DNA from 3 places in the Pseudoalteromonas sp. S3785 genome. Region 2 is predicted to be linked to each of the others. Evidence: predicted binding sites of a transcription regulator. Region 2 holds the regulator's gene; each other region holds the start of a gene.
What was found. Region 2 encodes sigma-54, which starts transcription at its own class of promoters, with help from an activator protein. Its sites were predicted from a motif close to GTTGGCACGNNNNTNGNNT; they were not measured.
Positions count from the first base shown of each region.

Region 1: the regulator sigma-54 is predicted to act here: its motif matches at 3,035-3,053, upstream of CWC17_RS13320 (EF-hand domain-containing protein).
Region 3: the regulator sigma-54 is predicted to act here: its motif matches at 1,836-1,854, upstream of CWC17_RS15870 (amidase family protein).

Region 1 covers NZ_PNCT01000052.1:51,025-56,901, forward strand. The annotation lists gene CWC17_RS13300 (putative RNA methyltransferase) at 1-742, opposite strand, end outside; gene CWC17_RS13305 (energy-coupling factor ABC transporter permease) at 739-1,386, opposite strand; gene xthA (exodeoxyribonuclease III) at 1,392-2,198, opposite strand; gene CWC17_RS13315 (exonuclease III) at 2,440-2,871, shown strand; gene CWC17_RS13320 (EF-hand domain-containing protein) at 3,093-3,614, shown strand; gene scpB (SMC-Scp complex subunit ScpB) at 3,767-4,357, shown strand; gene rluB (23S rRNA pseudouridine(2605) synthase RluB) at 4,354-5,223, shown strand; gene CWC17_RS13335 (YciK family oxidoreductase) at 5,296-5,877, opposite strand, start outside.
Region 2 covers NZ_PNCT01000005.1:45,179-51,055, reverse strand. The annotation lists gene CWC17_RS01720 (KpsF/GutQ family sugar-phosphate isomerase) at 1-128, shown strand, start outside; gene kdsC (3-deoxy-manno-octulosonate-8-phosphatase KdsC) at 129-680, shown strand; gene lptC (LPS export ABC transporter periplasmic protein LptC) at 677-1,231, shown strand; gene lptA (lipopolysaccharide transport periplasmic protein LptA) at 1,221-1,769, shown strand; gene lptB (LPS export ABC transporter ATP-binding protein) at 1,766-2,491, shown strand; gene CWC17_RS01695 (RNA polymerase factor sigma-54) at 2,561-4,060, shown strand; gene hpf (ribosome hibernation promoting factor) at 4,088-4,375, shown strand; gene CWC17_RS01685 (PTS sugar transporter subunit IIA) at 4,380-4,832, shown strand; gene rapZ (RNase adapter RapZ) at 4,852-5,697, shown strand; gene CWC17_RS01675 (HPr family phosphocarrier protein) at 5,738-5,877, shown strand, end outside.
Region 3 covers NZ_PNCT01000067.1:12,012-17,888, reverse strand. The annotation lists gene yddG (aromatic amino acid DMT transporter YddG) at 1-376, opposite strand, end outside; gene CWC17_RS15880 (TetR/AcrR family transcriptional regulator) at 552-1,205, shown strand; gene CWC17_RS15875 (putative 4-hydroxy-4-methyl-2-oxoglutarate aldolase) at 1,209-1,691, shown strand; gene CWC17_RS15870 (amidase family protein) at 2,027-3,235, shown strand; gene CWC17_RS15865 (gamma-glutamyltransferase family protein) at 3,232-4,806, shown strand; gene CWC17_RS15860 (sulfite exporter TauE/SafE family protein) at 4,803-5,627, shown strand; gene CWC17_RS15855 (pyridoxal-phosphate-dependent aminotransferase family protein) at 5,630-5,877, shown strand, end outside.

The DNA.
Region 1 (5,877 bases), on a different contig from region 2:
TTTCCTCGAGTGCGCTCCAGTGTTCTGGTCTAAACTTCCACGCAAACGGTGTCATCATTATTAAATTTTTAATATCTGAAAAATTAAGCGTAACCTGCTCTGTAATGAGCTTTTGATCAGCTTTTGTAAAGCCGCTCGGCGTGTCAATTTCTGTGTGTTGTGCTACATCTGCATATATATATTCTTTAAGCTCTTTCAAATGCCATGGCCCAGGGCTTGCAACTACTAATATGCCATTAGGCGCTGCTAAACGGGCCAGCTCTTGATCAAATAAAGGCGCAAAAACACTCAGCAATACGTCAGCAGTGCCTGATTTAAAGGGGGCTTGGCTAATGGATGCAACACTAAAATGACACTGCGAGTAGCGCTTTGCTGCATATTTTACGGCTGATTTAGAAATATCGACACCGTAAACCTGCGCCTCTACTTTATTGGCAATAGCATGAGTATAAAATCCTTCGCCACAGCCAAGATCTATAAGTACTTTTGGTTTGCGCTCACTAATGATATTACTTAATGCGTTCTGTAAAAATGCATAAAAGCCGCGTTCTAAAAAAGCACGTCTAGCCTGTACCATTTCGAGTGAATCACCCGGTTGTTTAGAGTTTTTGTGCTGCACGGGTAGCAAATTTACATACCCTTCTTTTGCAAAGTCGAAGGTGTGATTATTGTCACATCGAAGTGATGAATTATGTTTTAACAGTGCGTGGTTACATAAAGGGCAATGGTATTGCAGACTCATGAGTCTAGGTAGTCCTTATCATAAAAAGTTTTAACCCAGTGTGGTCGATAAGTGATCAAAAGCGTAATGGCCATACCGTTAAGCATTGCCTCAGGAAACCAAATGATAGCACTTAGGTATACGTAATTATCCGCCAATTCTTGCCAATTATATTGCCCTATAAGTAAATAAAATAAAGCCCCTAAGCTTATTTTTAGGCATGCAATAAAGCCCGCTAACATAAAAGAGCACACAAAAATATAAACAAAAAAATGACGTGGTAAATACTGATAACTTATTATAAAGCCAAGGTAGCTTAATAATGTAGGAATAAATGCGCCAAACAGTATTTGCATGGGCAAAAGATTAAGATCAACGTTTGTGAAAGCCGCTAACAAAGCACTGGCAAGCAGGCTACTTAAAATAGTAAGGCGCCACCCTAATATAAGCGTTACTGCAGTTACACCTAAAATGTGTAAATCAAGGCCACTTAAAATCCCCGCTTTAATTTGCCATAACATTGCAAAAACTAACGCGCACGCCAATACACCTATCTGCCGTGCTGGGGTAATATAAAGTGCTTTATAGGTAGTTTTTTCTACACTTATAAAGGTAACAATGATTACAAGGGCCCAAAGTAGCCCTTGTATTTCAAGCGATAACATATGAATTATTTAAAGGTTGACCAAATAGGCGCATGGTCAGAAGGCTTTTCTATACCGCGTAGTTCGTAATCTATACCGGTATCAATACAGCGCTCGGCAAGAGCGTGGGTAGCAAGCACAACATCAATGCGAAGACCCCGATTATCTAAAAATCCTTTAGAGCGATAATCAAACCATGAGTATTTGTCGTTTGTTTCAGGGTTTTGCTCTCTGAAGGTATCTTTAAAACCCCAATCTAATAATTTTGCTAGCCATTCGCGCTCTTCTGGTTGAAATGAGCACTTACCTGTTTTAAGCCAGCGTTTAGCATTCACTTCACCAATACCAATATCTAAGTCGGTGGGAGAAATATTGATATCGCCCATGACAATAACGTCTTCACCTGGCGTGTGGTTTGTATCTAGATGGGTCATTAAGTCTTTGTAAAACTGACGCTTATAAGGGAATTTTGTTTCATGATTTATATTATCGCCTTGCGGGAAATAACCATTCATTACCGTTAGGTCGCGGCCATTTTCTTGCTCAACTGTTACACTTATCATACGCTTTTGTGCTTCTTCGGTGTCGGTAGCAAACCCTTTTAATACCGATTTAGGCTCATTTTTGCATAACATTGCCACACCGTAGTGTGCCTTTTGACCATGAAAATAAACGTGGTAACCCATTTTTTGTACGTCCTCAAGAGGGAACGCCTCATCATGAACTTTTATTTCTTGCAAACCAATAATGTCTGGCTGGTGTTTATCTATAATTGCTTGTAACTGGTGTAAGCGTGCTCGCAGACCATTGATATTGAAAGAAATAACCTTCATAAAATTTACCTTTAATTAGACTCTGTTTTTATAACTAAATTGTATCAGTAAATAAGCCTACATAACATGATCGAAATGAGAAAATAGCTGCGCAAATGTTGATCAATTGGTGTGTAAAGTTTAAACATTGTAAATGCTTTATTAATTATTTAAATAAATAAAAAATTCAATTGATCTCGCGATTATTGAATATATAATGCGCAAAAATTACTTGTTTAGTCGTTCAAATAGGATCTCTCTCATGAAAACACAATTACTTTTAGCTACTGTTTTATTAGCCTCTGCGTCTGTATCAGCAAAAAGCAACACTTACTTTAGCCAAGATAATAAACTTGAATCTAAATTATGTGTATTAAGTGCAAATGAAGGCTTTAGCGCAGCGCGTAAAGAAGCAGCACAACACGGTGTATACTTATCGCGTTTTTCTAAAAGTGTTTTATGTAATGGCCAAGATATCCGCGACATTGCTAAAAAAGTAACGTCTAACCAAGCTGCTAAATCAAAAGTAGAAGTGTTTGCAAAAGATGCACAACAAGAAACACAGCTATGTATCACAGCGTTAAAGAAAGGTCTTACGCCTGTTCGCCAAAAAATTGGTAACTTAAACTCGTTAAAGTGTAACGGTCAAAATGTTACTGAATTTGTAAAGCGTTATCAAAACGCAGCAATCTAATTGCGCAGCAACATGTAGATTAAAATAATGCCCAGTTTTTACTGGGTATTTTTTTGCAAAAATTACAAGGTAGGCAGCAATCATTGCAAAGCTAAGTAATTGATTAATGTATATAAAACACACTAACTTTATGTAACTCATTGATTTTTTGTGAATTGTGCACTTTGGCACTGGACTTGTATTAGTTAAAGTGACATTTACTAACTACAAGGATACGTCTTATGAAAAAGTTAACACTCGCAACAACAATTTTAGCTTCATTAAGTTTAGCCGCTTGTGCCTCTAACCAAGGCCTTGAAAAAATCGATAGTGATTTTGCAAGTCTGGATAACGACAGTGATGGTTATATTTCAAAAGTAGAAGCAGATGACGATAACATTTGGGGTCACTTTTCAAATATTGATACCAATATGGATAACGAAATCAGTCGTAAAGAATTTAACACTTACATGCAGTTAAACACCGGTAAGGTAGCAACTGACAGCGAAGTAAGTGAATCGGCTTTTAAAGCTAAAATTGCTAAATTTGATAAAATCGAAAATGATTTCAGAAGTCTAGATAACGATAGAAATGGTTATATCTCAGTAGAAGAAGCTGATGATGACGATATTTCAAACCATTTTGGTTACATGGATAACAATAACGATAAACGCATCAGCAAAGGTGAGTTTAAAGGTTATATTAGCAAATACGGTAAAGCCGTGGCTGAAGATGATGCACTTAAGCATTATAAAAACAGCTAATATTAGCTAAACATACTATATACAAGAGCCAGCATAAATTGCTGGCTTTTTTTATGCATTTAATTAGGTTTAAAAGCAGATATATTTTCCCCCTTTTGCGATGTTCTGTCATAATAGATAGCTACGTATTTTGAAGGGCAAAGCAGGACAGTATGGCAGGTCGTCGAGTTAGTGATGAGCAATTAATTGAGATCATCGAAGCGGCAATATTTGTTGCAGACAAACCTGTTAGTAAACGCCTCTTAAAAGATACAGTACTTGCTGATTTAGCTATTTCTATGTCACGAATTAACACTGCAATTGAGGCTATACATACTCACTACCAAACGCGTGGTATTAAGCTCGTTGAAGTAGGCAGTGGTTATCGCTTTCAAGCCTGTAGTAGTTTAAGCCCTTGGCTTAGTAATTTATGGCAAGAACGGGCACCTAAATATTCTCGTGCACTATTAGAGACTTTGTCGTTAATTGCTTACAGGCAGCCAATAACGCGGGGTGAAATAGAGCAAGTAAGAGGTGTAACAACCGGATCAGCAATTATTAAAACCCTCCTTGAGCGAGAGTGGGTTAAAGTAGTAGGGCATAAAGAAGTTCCTGGTAAGCCAGCGCTTTATGCTACAACAAAATTATTTTTAGATTATTTTTCTTTAACCGGTTTGGATGAGCTCCCTGCATTGCCTGCGCAACAGGAAAGCAAAATAAACCAGTTATTAAGTGATCCTTCTGTGAGAGAACCATCCGAATGAGTATTCAAGGTGAAAAGTTACAAAAAGTCCTAGCCCGTGCAGGGGTAGGCTCACGACGTGAAATGGAAAAATACATTGATGCAAACCGCGTTAGTGTTAATGGTAAAGTGGCTAAATTAGGTGACCGTGTTGAGGAAACAGACTTAATACGTGTTGATGGCCACACAGTTAAAATTGAAGAGAAAGCTGACCGCATTTGTCGTGTAATTATGTACAACAAGCCTGAAGGGGAGTTAAGTACACGTAAAGACCCAGAAGGACGTCGTACTGTTTTTGACCGTTTACCACGCATAGACGGTGAGCGTTGGATTGCTGTTGGGCGACTAGATATTAATACGGCTGGTTTAATGTTATTTACCAACGATGGTGAGTTAGCGAACCGCTTAATGCACCCAAGTTATGAAGTTGAACGTGAATATTCAGCCCGTGTATTTGGTGAAGTGACCAATGAAACCATTAAAAACCTAACGCGTGGCGTAGAGCTTGAAGATGGACCGGCTAAATTTTTAACGGTTAAATCACTGGGCGGTGAAGGCATTAACCGTTGGTACAATGTAACGCTAAACGAAGGGCGTAACCGCGAGGTTCGTCGTTTATGGCAATCGCAGGATGTAGAAGTGTCTCGCCTTATTCGTATACGTTACGGAAAGTTAGAGCTTGATAAGCGCCTACCTCAAGGTGGCTGGGCTGAACTTGATTTAGAAACCGTAAATTATTTGCGTAAAACCGTTAAATTAGGTCGTGAAACACAAACTAAACTGTCAGTAATGCCTGAAAAACGCAAAGATAAGCGTGCTAAAATTAACCAAATTCGCAAAGCTGTTAAAAAACATAACCAGCGTGTTAAGCAAACTAAGCGTAAGTAATATCGCTTTTAAAATAGATTACTAACAAAAAAGCCGCAATTTATGCGGCTTTTTTTTAATTAAAAATGCATCTTACCTTTTTGGTTGTGCATCAAGAGATTCACCGTTTACATCACTTGAGTCATCACTCATTAAATATAGATACGTTGGCATTAAATCTTCTGGGGTTGCAAGTTTATCGCGATCTTCCCCTGGATAGGCGGCAGCACGCATAGAAGTACGTGTAGCGCCAGGGTTGATACAATTGACGCGGATATTCGTTTTGCCTACTTCACAGGCCCACGTTTGCATCATACCTTCCACTGCAAACTTAGAGATTGCATAAGGGCCCCAAAATTCACGGCCTTTACGGCCTACGCTTGATGAGGTGAAAACGATAGAAGCATTATCTGATTTACGCAGTACAGGGAATAGTGCTTTAGTGATCATAGCTTGCGCTGTCACATTCACTTTCATGATGTTTTCAAACGTAGAAGAGCAAAAGTGCTCAAGTGGTCCAAGCGATCCTAAAATACCCGCATTATTGAGTAAGCCATCTAATTTACCAAATTGGCTTTCAATTGTGGCTGCTAAATCACGGTAGTTTTGTTTTGTCGCGCCTTTTAAGTCCATTGGCACAATAGCAGGCTGAGGGTAACCAGCATTAACAATCTC
Region 2 (5,877 bases):
TGCTTGCAGCAGAAGCACTAAATATAATGGAAAATAAGCGGATTAATGGTTTAATCATAGTTAATGAGCAAAACCAGCCTGTGGGCGCCTTAAATATGCAAGACCTCTTAAAAGCAGGAGTATTATAAATGCAATTTGAAGATCTCTATCAACCGCTAAGCGATGATGCCAGAGCACGCGCCAAAAAAGTAAAACTACTCATATGCGATATTGATGGTGTATTTTCTGATGGCCGAATTTACCTCGGTAACCAAGGCGAAGAGTTAAAAGCATTTAATACAAAAGATGGTTTTGGCATTAAGGCACTGATCAATAGCGGTTTTGAAGTCGCGGTTATTACGGGGCGTCATTCAAAAATAGTGCAAGCTCGCATGAGCAGCTTAACCGTACAGCACATTTATCAAGGCCAAGAAGACAAACTTATTGCTTATCAAGAACTCAAAAACACTTTAAAGTTAACTGATGAACAAATAGCCTATATTGGCGATGATGGACCTGACATGCCCGTCATGGAGCGCGTTGGTTTTGCCGTCGCAGTAAACGATGCGCACCCGCTAATTAAACGCTTATCGCATTACACTACACAAATGCCTGGTGGCTTTGGTGCAGTGAGAGAGCTCACAGATTTACTCATGCTTGAAAACGGTATAGCACTTACGACACAAGGTACCAGTTCATGAATGCAGCACGCGTTATACTCAGTGCGTTATTCATCGGCTGTATGGTTTGGCTTTGGTACCCTTATTTTACGCAAAGCAATGTAGCGCCAGAGCAAGAACCAGAAGTCATTGCAAAGCCTGATTACACCGCTATAGAGCTTAAGCAAACAGCCTATGACGAGCAAGGTAAAATTAGCCATAAAGTTACAGCAGCTAAAATGGAGCTGTACCAACAACTTGGTTTTACATTTTTTGAAAAACCTATTTTTACTTTATATAACGAAACACAAACTTGGCGAATAAACGCTGACGAAGCAACGCTTTACGAAGATAAACAACTTATTTTAGAAGGCAACGTGGTTGCCAAAAATTTAGTTGATAACGCCATGATAGATAACATCAATGCCGACAACATCGAAGTCGACATTAAAGCGCTAACAATGCGCTCTGAGCAGCCAGTGGTTGTCACTGGGCCAAATTTAAAGATTATCGGTAAAGGCCTTGAAGCCGATTTGAAAACCGAAGTAATAAAACTAATTAACCATACGCGAACAATATATTATGACCAATAAACTCTCTAAAATACTTATTATCCCATCGCTGATGCTTGCATGTAGCGCTTCTGCTGCTGAGCCTGCTGCTCAACCGCCAGCAAACCAAATTTCTATTAGTGCAGACCGTCAAGAAGGTCAACTTAAAGAAAACGTAGGTATTTTTGAAAAAAACGTCGAAATTGTGCATGGGAACCGCAAAATTACAGCCGACCGACTCGAAGTACATAAACGTGAAGACCTAGGGGATAACAAACAACTGCTTATTGCCACTGGCAGCCCTGCCTACTTCGAAGAAAAACAAGACGATGGTACCGTAATGAGTGCCAGTGCAAACGAAGTACGTTACGACGTAGCAAAGCGCTTTTTAACACTTGTTGGGGATGCCGAAGTCGCGCAAGCCGGTCAAAAAATTAATGCTAAAAGTATTACCTACGATATGCAGCAGCAACTTATTAGCGCAGAAAAAGACGAAAACTCAACGGATCGTGTCCACACAATTTTAGTGCCTGTTGAAGCAAATATTAAAGAAAAAACAGGTAACGAAGGTCAACCATGAGCACCTTAAAAGCAGAACTATTAGCAAAAAGCTATAAAGGCCGCCAAGTTGTAAAAAATGTAGGCCTTGAGGTAGAAGCCGGCAGCATAGTGGGCTTATTAGGCCCTAATGGCGCAGGTAAAACCACCACCTTTTACATGATTGTAGGGTTAGTACCTAGCGACAAAGGTAAAATATCTATTGATGATAACGATATAACGTTATTACCTATGCACAGTCGTGCTCGCTTAGGCATTGGCTATTTGCCGCAAGAGTCATCTATATTTAGAAAGCTAACAGTTTATCAAAATTTAATGGCTATTTTAGAAACGCGCAAAGAGCTAAATAAAGCCGCGCGAGAAGAAACGCTTAACAACTTACTTGATGAATTTAGCATTCAACATATACGTGATAGCCAAGGTATGGCACTTTCTGGTGGCGAACGCCGCCGTGTAGAGATAGCCAGAGCACTCGCAGCGAACCCTAAATTTATTTTGTTGGATGAGCCTTTTGCTGGTGTTGATCCGATTTCAGTGTTAGATATAAAGAAAATAATAGAACATCTTAAAAATCGTGGCATTGGCGTATTAATTACCGATCACAATGTAAGAGAAACCCTTGATGTTTGTGAAAAAGCCTACATTGTTTCTCATGGGGAGCTAATTGCATCTGGCACCCCAGAACACGTATTAAATGACAAAACTGTACGCGATGTTTATTTAGGCGAGCAATTTAGGCTGTAACATTTAAGCCACACCTACAAGCATCTGCTAATATTAATTATAACAACATAAAAGGATTGTTAGAGATACATGAGGCAATCATTACAGCTGCGCATGGGCCAGCAACTTACAATGACTCCACAATTGCAACAAGCGATTCGCTTGCTGCAGCTCAGTACATTGGATCTCCAGCAAGAAATACAAGAAGCACTTGATAGCAACCCGCTATTAGAAGTAGAAGAGCAAGATTACACGGAAGAGTCGGCTGGAAAAAATGAACAAAAAGCAGATACGGATGATGTAACCGTAAGCGCATCGGCTGATGATACAACCAGTGAATACGAGCAAGACAGTGGTGAAGCTTTAAATAAAGACACTGTTAGCGATGATATGGCGATGGATGTAACTTGGGATGAGTACATGAGTGCAGCCCCTGCGGCATCCTCAGGCCCAATGCCAGAAGATGAGTCTATTTATCAGGGCGCCTCTACTGAAACGCTACATGAGTACTTAATGTGGCAACTTCAGCTTACTCCTTTTAGCCCAACTGACGAAGCCATTGCTATAGCCATTGTAGAAGCTGTAGATGACTCGGGTATTTTAACGCTAAGTTGTGAAGAGATTTTAGAAAGCTTTAACCAAGAAAACGATGACGACGTTGAAGTTGAACTGGATGAAATAGAAGCCGTTTTAAAACGTATTCAATTATTCGACCCTGTAGGTATAGCCGCGCGGAGCTTACAGGAGTGCTTGTGTATTCAGCTTAACCAGTTTGATAAAGACACCCCTTTTATAGAACAAACTAAAATGATCTTAACCGATCACATTGATCTATTAGCGGCACGCGACTATCGTACATTAATGAAAAAGACTAAGCTTAAAGAAGACGAGCTTAAAGAGGTCATGACTCTTATACATACCCTCAACCCAAAACCTGCAGACACAATAGTAAGGGAAGAGTCTGAGTATGTCATACCGGATGTGTCAGTTAAAAAAATTAAGGGCCGTTGGGTGGTAGAGCTAAACCCAGATAGCATGCCAAAAATACGCGTAAATAGTCAGTATGCGGCCATGTCACGTACCGTAAAATCAAGTGGAGATAGCCAGTTTATTCGCTCTCATCTGCAAGAAGCTAAATGGTTTATAAAAAGTCTTGAAAGCAGAAACGACACGCTGCTAAAAGTAACAAACTGTATTGTAAAACAGCAACAAGCGTTTTTTGAACATGGCCCCGAAGCCATGAAACCAATGGTTTTAAACGATGTTGCTGAAATGGTAGAAATGCACGAATCAACAATTTCGCGTGTTACTACGCAAAAATATATGCATACGCCACGTGGTATTTTTGAGCTTAAATATTTTTTCTCAAGCCACGTAAGCACCGAAAACGGTGGCGAATGTTCGTCAACCGCAATACGTGCCTTAATTAAAAAGCTAATTGCCGCGGAAAACTCAGCCAAACCATTGAGTGATAGTAAAATTGCGGATATATTGGCAGAGCAAGGAATTAAAGTAGCTAGACGCACAATAGCAAAATACCGTGAATCGCTAGCTATTCCACCGTCAAATCAGAGAAAGAGTTTGATATAAGACGTAAAAAACAAAGAGGAAATGCTTATGCAACTAAACCTAACTGGTCGTCACGTAGAAGTAACTGATTCACTTAGAGACTATGTAAATAATAAATTTGCAAAGCTAGAAAGGCACTCAGATCATATTAGCAATGTGCATGTCATTCTCGATGTAGAAAAACTCAACCAAAAAGCAGAAGCGACTATTCATGTAAGCGGCGCAGATTTATTTGCCTCAACAGAGCACCAAGATATGTATGCTGCTATAGACTCGTTGATTGACAAGCTCGATCGTCAAGTCATAAAACATAAAGAGAAGCTTGCTAGACACTAATATTATGAAATTAAGTACATTAGTATGCCAGGACTGCAGCAAAGCTGCGGTCCTTTTTAGTAGTAAAAAAAGAATTTTAGAATTTATCAGTGAGCTTGCTCATGAAAAGCTCCCTTACTTACCACAACAGGATATTCTTAATGCGCTAGCCAGCAGAGAAAAACTAGGTAGTACGGGTATTGGCCGCGGTATCGCAATTCCGCATGGTAGAATGGGTGGCGTAGAAGAACCGCTTGCGTTAGTACTCGTTAGTGACAAGCCTGTAAACTTTGATGCTATTGATAACTGTCCTGTTGATATTTTTGTTGCACTCATCGTACCAGATGGCGATAACCAGCAGCACCTAAAGACTCTAGCAACCATAGCTGATAAACTGAGCAATAAAGAATTTTGCAAACAGCTGCGAAGCGCTAAAACCGATGCAGAACTGTATCAAGTAATTGTTGATCAATCGTAGTAAATACTAAGGGCTATAAATGGAGTTAATAATCATAAGCGGCCGTTCCGGTTCAGGTAAATCGGTTGCTTTACGCGTGGTTGAAGATTTAGGTTATTATTGCGTAGATAATATCCCGGTCAACCTGCTGCCCTCTTTAGTACGTAGTGTTTCAGATAACTATGACAAAATAGCTGTTAGTATCGATGTTCGTAATATCCCCAAAGAGCAAGACGAGTTTAACGATATTCTTGAATACCTACCGGACTTTGCTAAACCCACTCTGTTTTATTTAGACAGTGATGATCAAACACTCATAAAACGTTTTTCAGAAACACGCAGATTACATCCTTTATCCATCGATTCATTGCCGCTCGACTTAGCAATAAAAAAAGAAAAAGAGCTGCTTGATGTACTTGTAACCCGCGCAGACTTTATGCTTGATACGACTGATTTAAGTGTTCACCAATTGGCTGAGTCAATTCGCGAAAAAATACTCGGAAAAAAAGATAAACAACTAATTGTAACGTTTGAATCGTTTGGTTTTAAACACGGCATACCTAAAGAAGCTGATTATGTATTTGATGCTCGCTTTTTGCCAAATCCGCATTGGGAGCCTGAACTTAAACCGCTTACAGGTCTTGATCAACCTGTAAAAGACTTTTTGGCAAACCACAGCATAGTGCAAAAATTTACTTGGCAAATTCAAACATTTGTACAAACTTGGTTACCACACTTAGAGCGCAATAACCGCAGCTACCTGACTATTGCAATAGGTTGTACGGGTGGACAACACCGCTCGGTTTATTTAGCCCAAACTATAGGTGAGAGCTTTGCAATGACACATCCAAATGTAAAAATTAGGCACCGTGAGCAAGAAAAGTAACCTTAAAATAATAACCTGTTCAGTTTAGGTATAGTAATTTATGCGTTGTGAAGACACGTTTTTAATAAAAAATAAATTAGGCTTACACGCCAGAGCGGCAACGGTCCTTGCGCAATTAGCTGTGCAATTTGATGCTAAAATTACCTTACATCAAGATGATAAAGAAGCCGCTGGTGATAG
Region 3 (5,877 bases), on a different contig from region 2:
AAATCCATACACTTACTTTACTACGGTTAACGATAATACTGAGCAAAATGGTAAGCGTGGGCCATAAATAATTGATAACCGCCATTTCTACTGCTTGGTGGCGATTATTAGCAAGCCCCACAAACAGCGCTAAACACACCTCGTAAAGTGCAAATAAAGCAGTACCCCAAATAATATAACGCTTATTAAACCCAGCAAATTTAGGCCGCCCCATTACCAAAATTAAAAACAGCGCGCTTACACTGTACATAAGTGCCGCCCCACCTATAGGGCCAAATAACTCCGAAACATCCCTGAGCAGAGCCACTAAACAGCTCCATAATAAAATAGCGGCAATGCCATAAAGCGTGTATTTGTGATTAGAAAAAAAGTCCATTAACTACCTAAAAGTACTACTTATGTTTGACGTTACGCTAACAGTAATTAATGGTTTAAACAATTGTTTCTCATCATTTATTGTTATAAAGGTGTTTTTAGCCTGCACTTAAGTGTTTGACCTTTTGGTCAGTAAAGTTACAATCATTCAACACGTTAAAAACAGCATTGCCATAATGAGCACACAAACAAAGCCAAATAAAAAAGAACTCACCCGAGTAAAAAACCAAACATTAATACTCGATGCCGCCGAGCAATTATTTTCTCAGCTTGGTTACGATGGCACCAGTATGAGCATGGTTGCCAAAGAAGCAGGCGTTCCTAAGGCCAATATTTTATATTATTTTAAAAGCAAAGACGGCCTATACGAAAACGTAATAGACCGCATAATTGCGCACTGGAACTTAGGCTTAGATAACGTAACCCCTGAGGACGACCCTGCACATGTGCTTTATCACTATATTAAAAGTAAAGTAATACTTGCCGTAAACCAGCCGCTGCAATCACGTTTATTTGCCAGTGAAATACTGCGCGGTGCTCCATATTTGCAAAACTACTTTAGAACCAACACGCGCCCGTGGGTAAAACAAAAGGTAGACGTGTTTCAGGCTTGGATAGATGCAAACAAAATGGATAATGTTGACCCTTACCATTTATTATTTACCATTTGGTCAACTACGCAGTACTACGCCGACTTTCAGGCCGAAGTGCTACTGGTAATGAACAAATTAGAATACGACGAAACCGATGTGGCACAAATAACGCAATCAACTGCCCACATAATTTTAAAAGGTATTGGCTTAAAAATACCTGAGCACAGTGAGGCCTAACCCATGAATAACTTTACCACCCCAGACTTATTTGACGATCACCGCGAAAGCGTACAAGTCGCCGACAGCGGCCTGCGCCACTTTGGTAAAAAAACCACCTTTAGTGGTCAAGCAGTTACCGTTACATGCCCAGACGATAACTCGTTTGCCGCCGATATACTGCATGAAAACGGTGAGGGTAAAGTATTGGTTATTGATGGCTTTGCTAGCAAACGCTTTGCTTTTATAGGCGATATTATGGCTGAGCGCGCGTTAAAAAATGGCTGGGAAGGCGTTGTTATTAACGGCTGTTGCCGCGACATTGAAATACTTGCCACTATGGATTTACCGGTTATGGCACTTGGTTCAACCTCGCGCAGTACATTAAAGCGTGGCTTTGGCGATAAAAACCAAACTGTAACCATGCTGAGTACCTCAATTAACCCCAACGATTGGCTATATGCCGATGTAAATGGCTTAATTATTAGCCCTAACGCATTACAATAAACGCCACATTAGCAACCAAGTTGGTGCAATCGCGCACCAACTTGGTGTGTTTTTACCTCTAAATTATACCCTCTTCATTACTTAAATTTTTATAAACACCATACAAACCCACAAAAACCTGACCGAATGGACAACTTTATTGTGTTTGGCATTGCTTTTGCTTAGCTTTTAGGCAATATAATAGCTAACCGATTAAAAAGCGGAACAGGCTCTGTAAAATAAAAATAAAATGTTACGCAGTGGGCTGAAAAATAATACTAACTAATTCGTCTTTTTAATCACCCTAAATCTGATTATAACCAGTTGGTCAGATTTACTTTATAACGAGTGGTGATATGAGTACCAAAACACATAATAATTTTACCGGTATTTTTTGTGACCATGGCCCTAACGCATGGCAAACACACACCCACGGCAAACTTGTAAATAAGCGCCTTGCGGTAAAAGATGTATTTGCTGTTAAAGGCGAGCGCAACAGCGCAGGTAACCCAAGCTGGTTTAAAGCAGCAAAACCTGCACAGCAAACAGCAAGTGCCGTAAACAAACTAATGAATGAAGGTTCTCGCTTTACAGGCTTTACCCATACCGATGAGCTGGCTTACAGCTTAGAGGGCAATAACATTCACTATGGTGCAGCACAAAACCCAAAACTTAAGGGCCATGCAAGTGGCGGCTCAAGTATGGGGTCGGCGGCCGCCGTAGCTGCTAACCTAGCCGATATTGGCTTAGGTACCGATACCGGCGGCTCTATTAGAATACCCGCAAGTTATTGTGGCTTATTTGGCATAAGGCCAAGCCATAACGTAATTGAAAAAGATGGCCTAATACCGCTCGCGCCCCCTTTTGATACCATTGGCTGGCTTACCCAAAATGCAGAGCTGCTAAGCGATATAGGCAATGTACTGTTGCCAAATCAAGCTATTAATAACGTTGATACTTTAGTTATTTGCGAGCCATTATTTGAGCTGGTTGACCCTGTATTACACGCCCCGCTTAAACAATTGCTTGAAAAAACCAAACCTTATTTTAAACACCATAAAGAATTTAAACTGCCTAACAGCAACTTATTAAGCGAACTGGCTGACAGCTTTAGAATACTGCAAGGGCGAGCAATCGCAAAAACGCATAAAGATTGGCTTCAATTGCCGGGGCAACTTCCCCAGTTTGCTCCGGCAATTGCGGCACGTTTTAACATGGCGCTTGCCCTAACCGCCCAAGAAGAACAAGAAGCACTAAATGTACAAACCCAATGGCAAACATTAATTGCTAAAAACCTAAATACAAACAGTTGTTTATTTTTGCCAACCACACCCACAACTGCACCTAAATTGGGCGCCGACACAAGCGCCTTACGCATGCAAATAATCACCTTATCGGCCATAGCGGGTTTGAGCCGCTCGGCGCAAGTACACTTACCATTGGCTAATTTAGAAAATGGCCACCCGTATGGGTTTTCATTAATGATGAGCCATGGCAACGATAAAAGCCTACTTGCCTGCGTACAACAATTAGCTGCACACTTTAAACAGGACACACTTGCATGAGCACACACAACATTGCCTTTACTGCCCCGCATTTTGCGGCAACCGAGGCAGGCACCCTAATACTAAAACAAGGCGGTACAGCCGTTGAGGCCATGGTAGCAGCCGCCGCTGCTATTAGCGTGGTATACCCGCATATGAACTCAATTGGCGGCGACAGCTTTTGGCTTATTGATAACCTAAACCAAAGCACACCCACAGCTATAGATGCTTGCGGGCGCGCACCAAATGATATAAGCGCCTACAGCAATGAGCAACAGATACCAGAGCGTGGCGGTTTAAGCGCATTGACTCAAGCGGCTACGCTTCGTGGCTGGCAAAAAGCCCTTGAGGTAGATGAGCACGCAGCCCTACCACTAAGTACTATTTTAGCGCCTGCTATTAAGCTTGCGCGCGAAGGCTTTACAGTGTCAAAAAGCTTGCAAGCAGGCTGCGAAAAGCTTGCCGCCGTTTCAAACACTAACGCTGCATTTAAAGAGCTTTACATACCCAATGGTAAACCGCTACAAGCAGGGCAACATTTTAAAAACCCAAAACTCGCCAGTACCTTTGAGCACTTGGCCGAGCACGGCTTAAATGCTTTTTATGAAGGAGAACTTGCCGACTCATTTGCAAGCGATTTAGCAGCCGCAGGCAGTGTTATTACCCCAGTCGACATAGCCAATACAAAAGCAGATGTAGTGACACCACTTAATGCTAATTTATCGGGCATACAGTGTTTTAACTTACCTGCTCCCACGCAAGGCGTGCATTCTCTGCAAATAATTGGCGCCGTTAATAAACTAAAACACTTGGCCAAAACAGAGGCCGATTGGATGCACTTAATTGTTGAGGCAACCAAACAAAGCTTTACTCACCGTCCCACACTTTGGGCCGACCCGGATGCGCTTGGCAATGATTATAAAAATGCACTAACCGATGAGCGCTTAAGTGCGCTTGCCAGCAATATTGATATGAACCAAGCCAAGCAATGGCCATTTAATGCAGAGCCTGGCGATACCGTTTGGATGGCAGCACGTGATAAAAACGGCCAACTCGTGAGCTTTATTCAAAGTGTTTACTGGGAATTTGGTAGCGGCATTTTGATGAGCGAAGGTGGTTTTGTGTGGAATAACCGTGGTTTGAGCTTTAGTTTAAATAACAACGATGCCAATGCCTTAAAAGCACATAAAAAGCCAGCTCATACACTTAACCCTGCTTTAGCAAAATTTGATGATGGCAGGCGCCTTGCCTACGGCACCATGGGCGGCGAAGGCCAACCACAAACACAAGCTGCCGTATTTAGTGGTTACGCATGGCGTAATAAATCAATTACCCAAGCAGTAAGCGATCCGCGTTGGTTATTAGGCCGCACCTGGGGCGATACAAGCACAAACTTAAAGGTAGAGCAAAGCTTAGTAATTCAAGTTAAACATGAATTAAATCAACGTGACCACGACTGGGTAAGCGTTGATAATAACAATGAAATGATGGGCCACGCGGGTGCCATTTTAGATACACCTACCAGCCTTGAAGCAGCCACCGACCCTCGTTCAGATGGTCGTGCAACAGTAACTACAGCAGGAACACAATGACAGAAATAATAAATCAATGGCCCATTATAGCGGCCTTAATAGCAACCGGCATTTTTGCAGGTATTTTAGCAGGCCTATTTGGTGTAGGCGGCGGCATAGTAATTGTGCCTGTGCTGTATTTTTTATTGCAAGGCTTTGGCGTAAGCCCTGAGTCGGCCATGATGATAGCCACAGCGACCTCGCTTGCCACCATAGTGCCTACGTCTATTTCGTCTATACGCTCGCACCATGCAAAAGGCAATATCAACCTTGCTTTAATTAAATACTGGGCCCCGTTTATTTTAGTAATGGCCGTTGTATGTAGCTACTTAGCGCACTCAATACGCGGTAATGCGCTAGTACTTATGTTTGCCTGTATTGCCATTTTAGTCAGTTTAAACATGTTATTTAGAGCCGGCGCGCCTGCCCTAGTTAGTAAATTACCAGGTAAATTTGGCCAAGGCATTATGGCAAGTATTGTTGGTGGTTTATCGGTAATGATTGGTATAGGTGGTGGCACTATTGGCGTGCCCATGCTCAACGCGTTTAACGTACGCGCCCATGTTGCCGTTGGCACCGCTGCTGTATTTGGCTTATTAATTGCGCTACCGGGCGTTATTACTTTATTAAGTATTGGTACTACACCCGCCGATGCCCCCCTTGGCACGTGGGGCCTTGTAAACCTACCTGCTTTTATACTTATTATTCCGCTTACTATTTTGTTTGCGCCTATTGGCGTAAAAATTGGTAGCAAGCTAGATCAAAAACAATTAAAACGCGCCTTTGCCGTTGTATTAATGATAACGGGCATTCGTATGCTTATTCAGACTCTGGGAGCCTAAACATGTTTAGCGACACGCAAATTCAAACTTTAAATCCGCCACAGCGATTACTCATGGGCCCAGGCCCAATAAACGCAGACCCACGCGTGCTTCGTGCTATGTCGGCGCAGCTAATTGGCCAATACGACCCAGTAATGACCGGTTTTATGAACGAAACCATGGCTCGCTATCGCGAAATATTTAAAACCAAAAACGAATGGACCCTGTTAGTGGATGGCACATCACGCGCAGGCATAGAAGCCGTTTTATG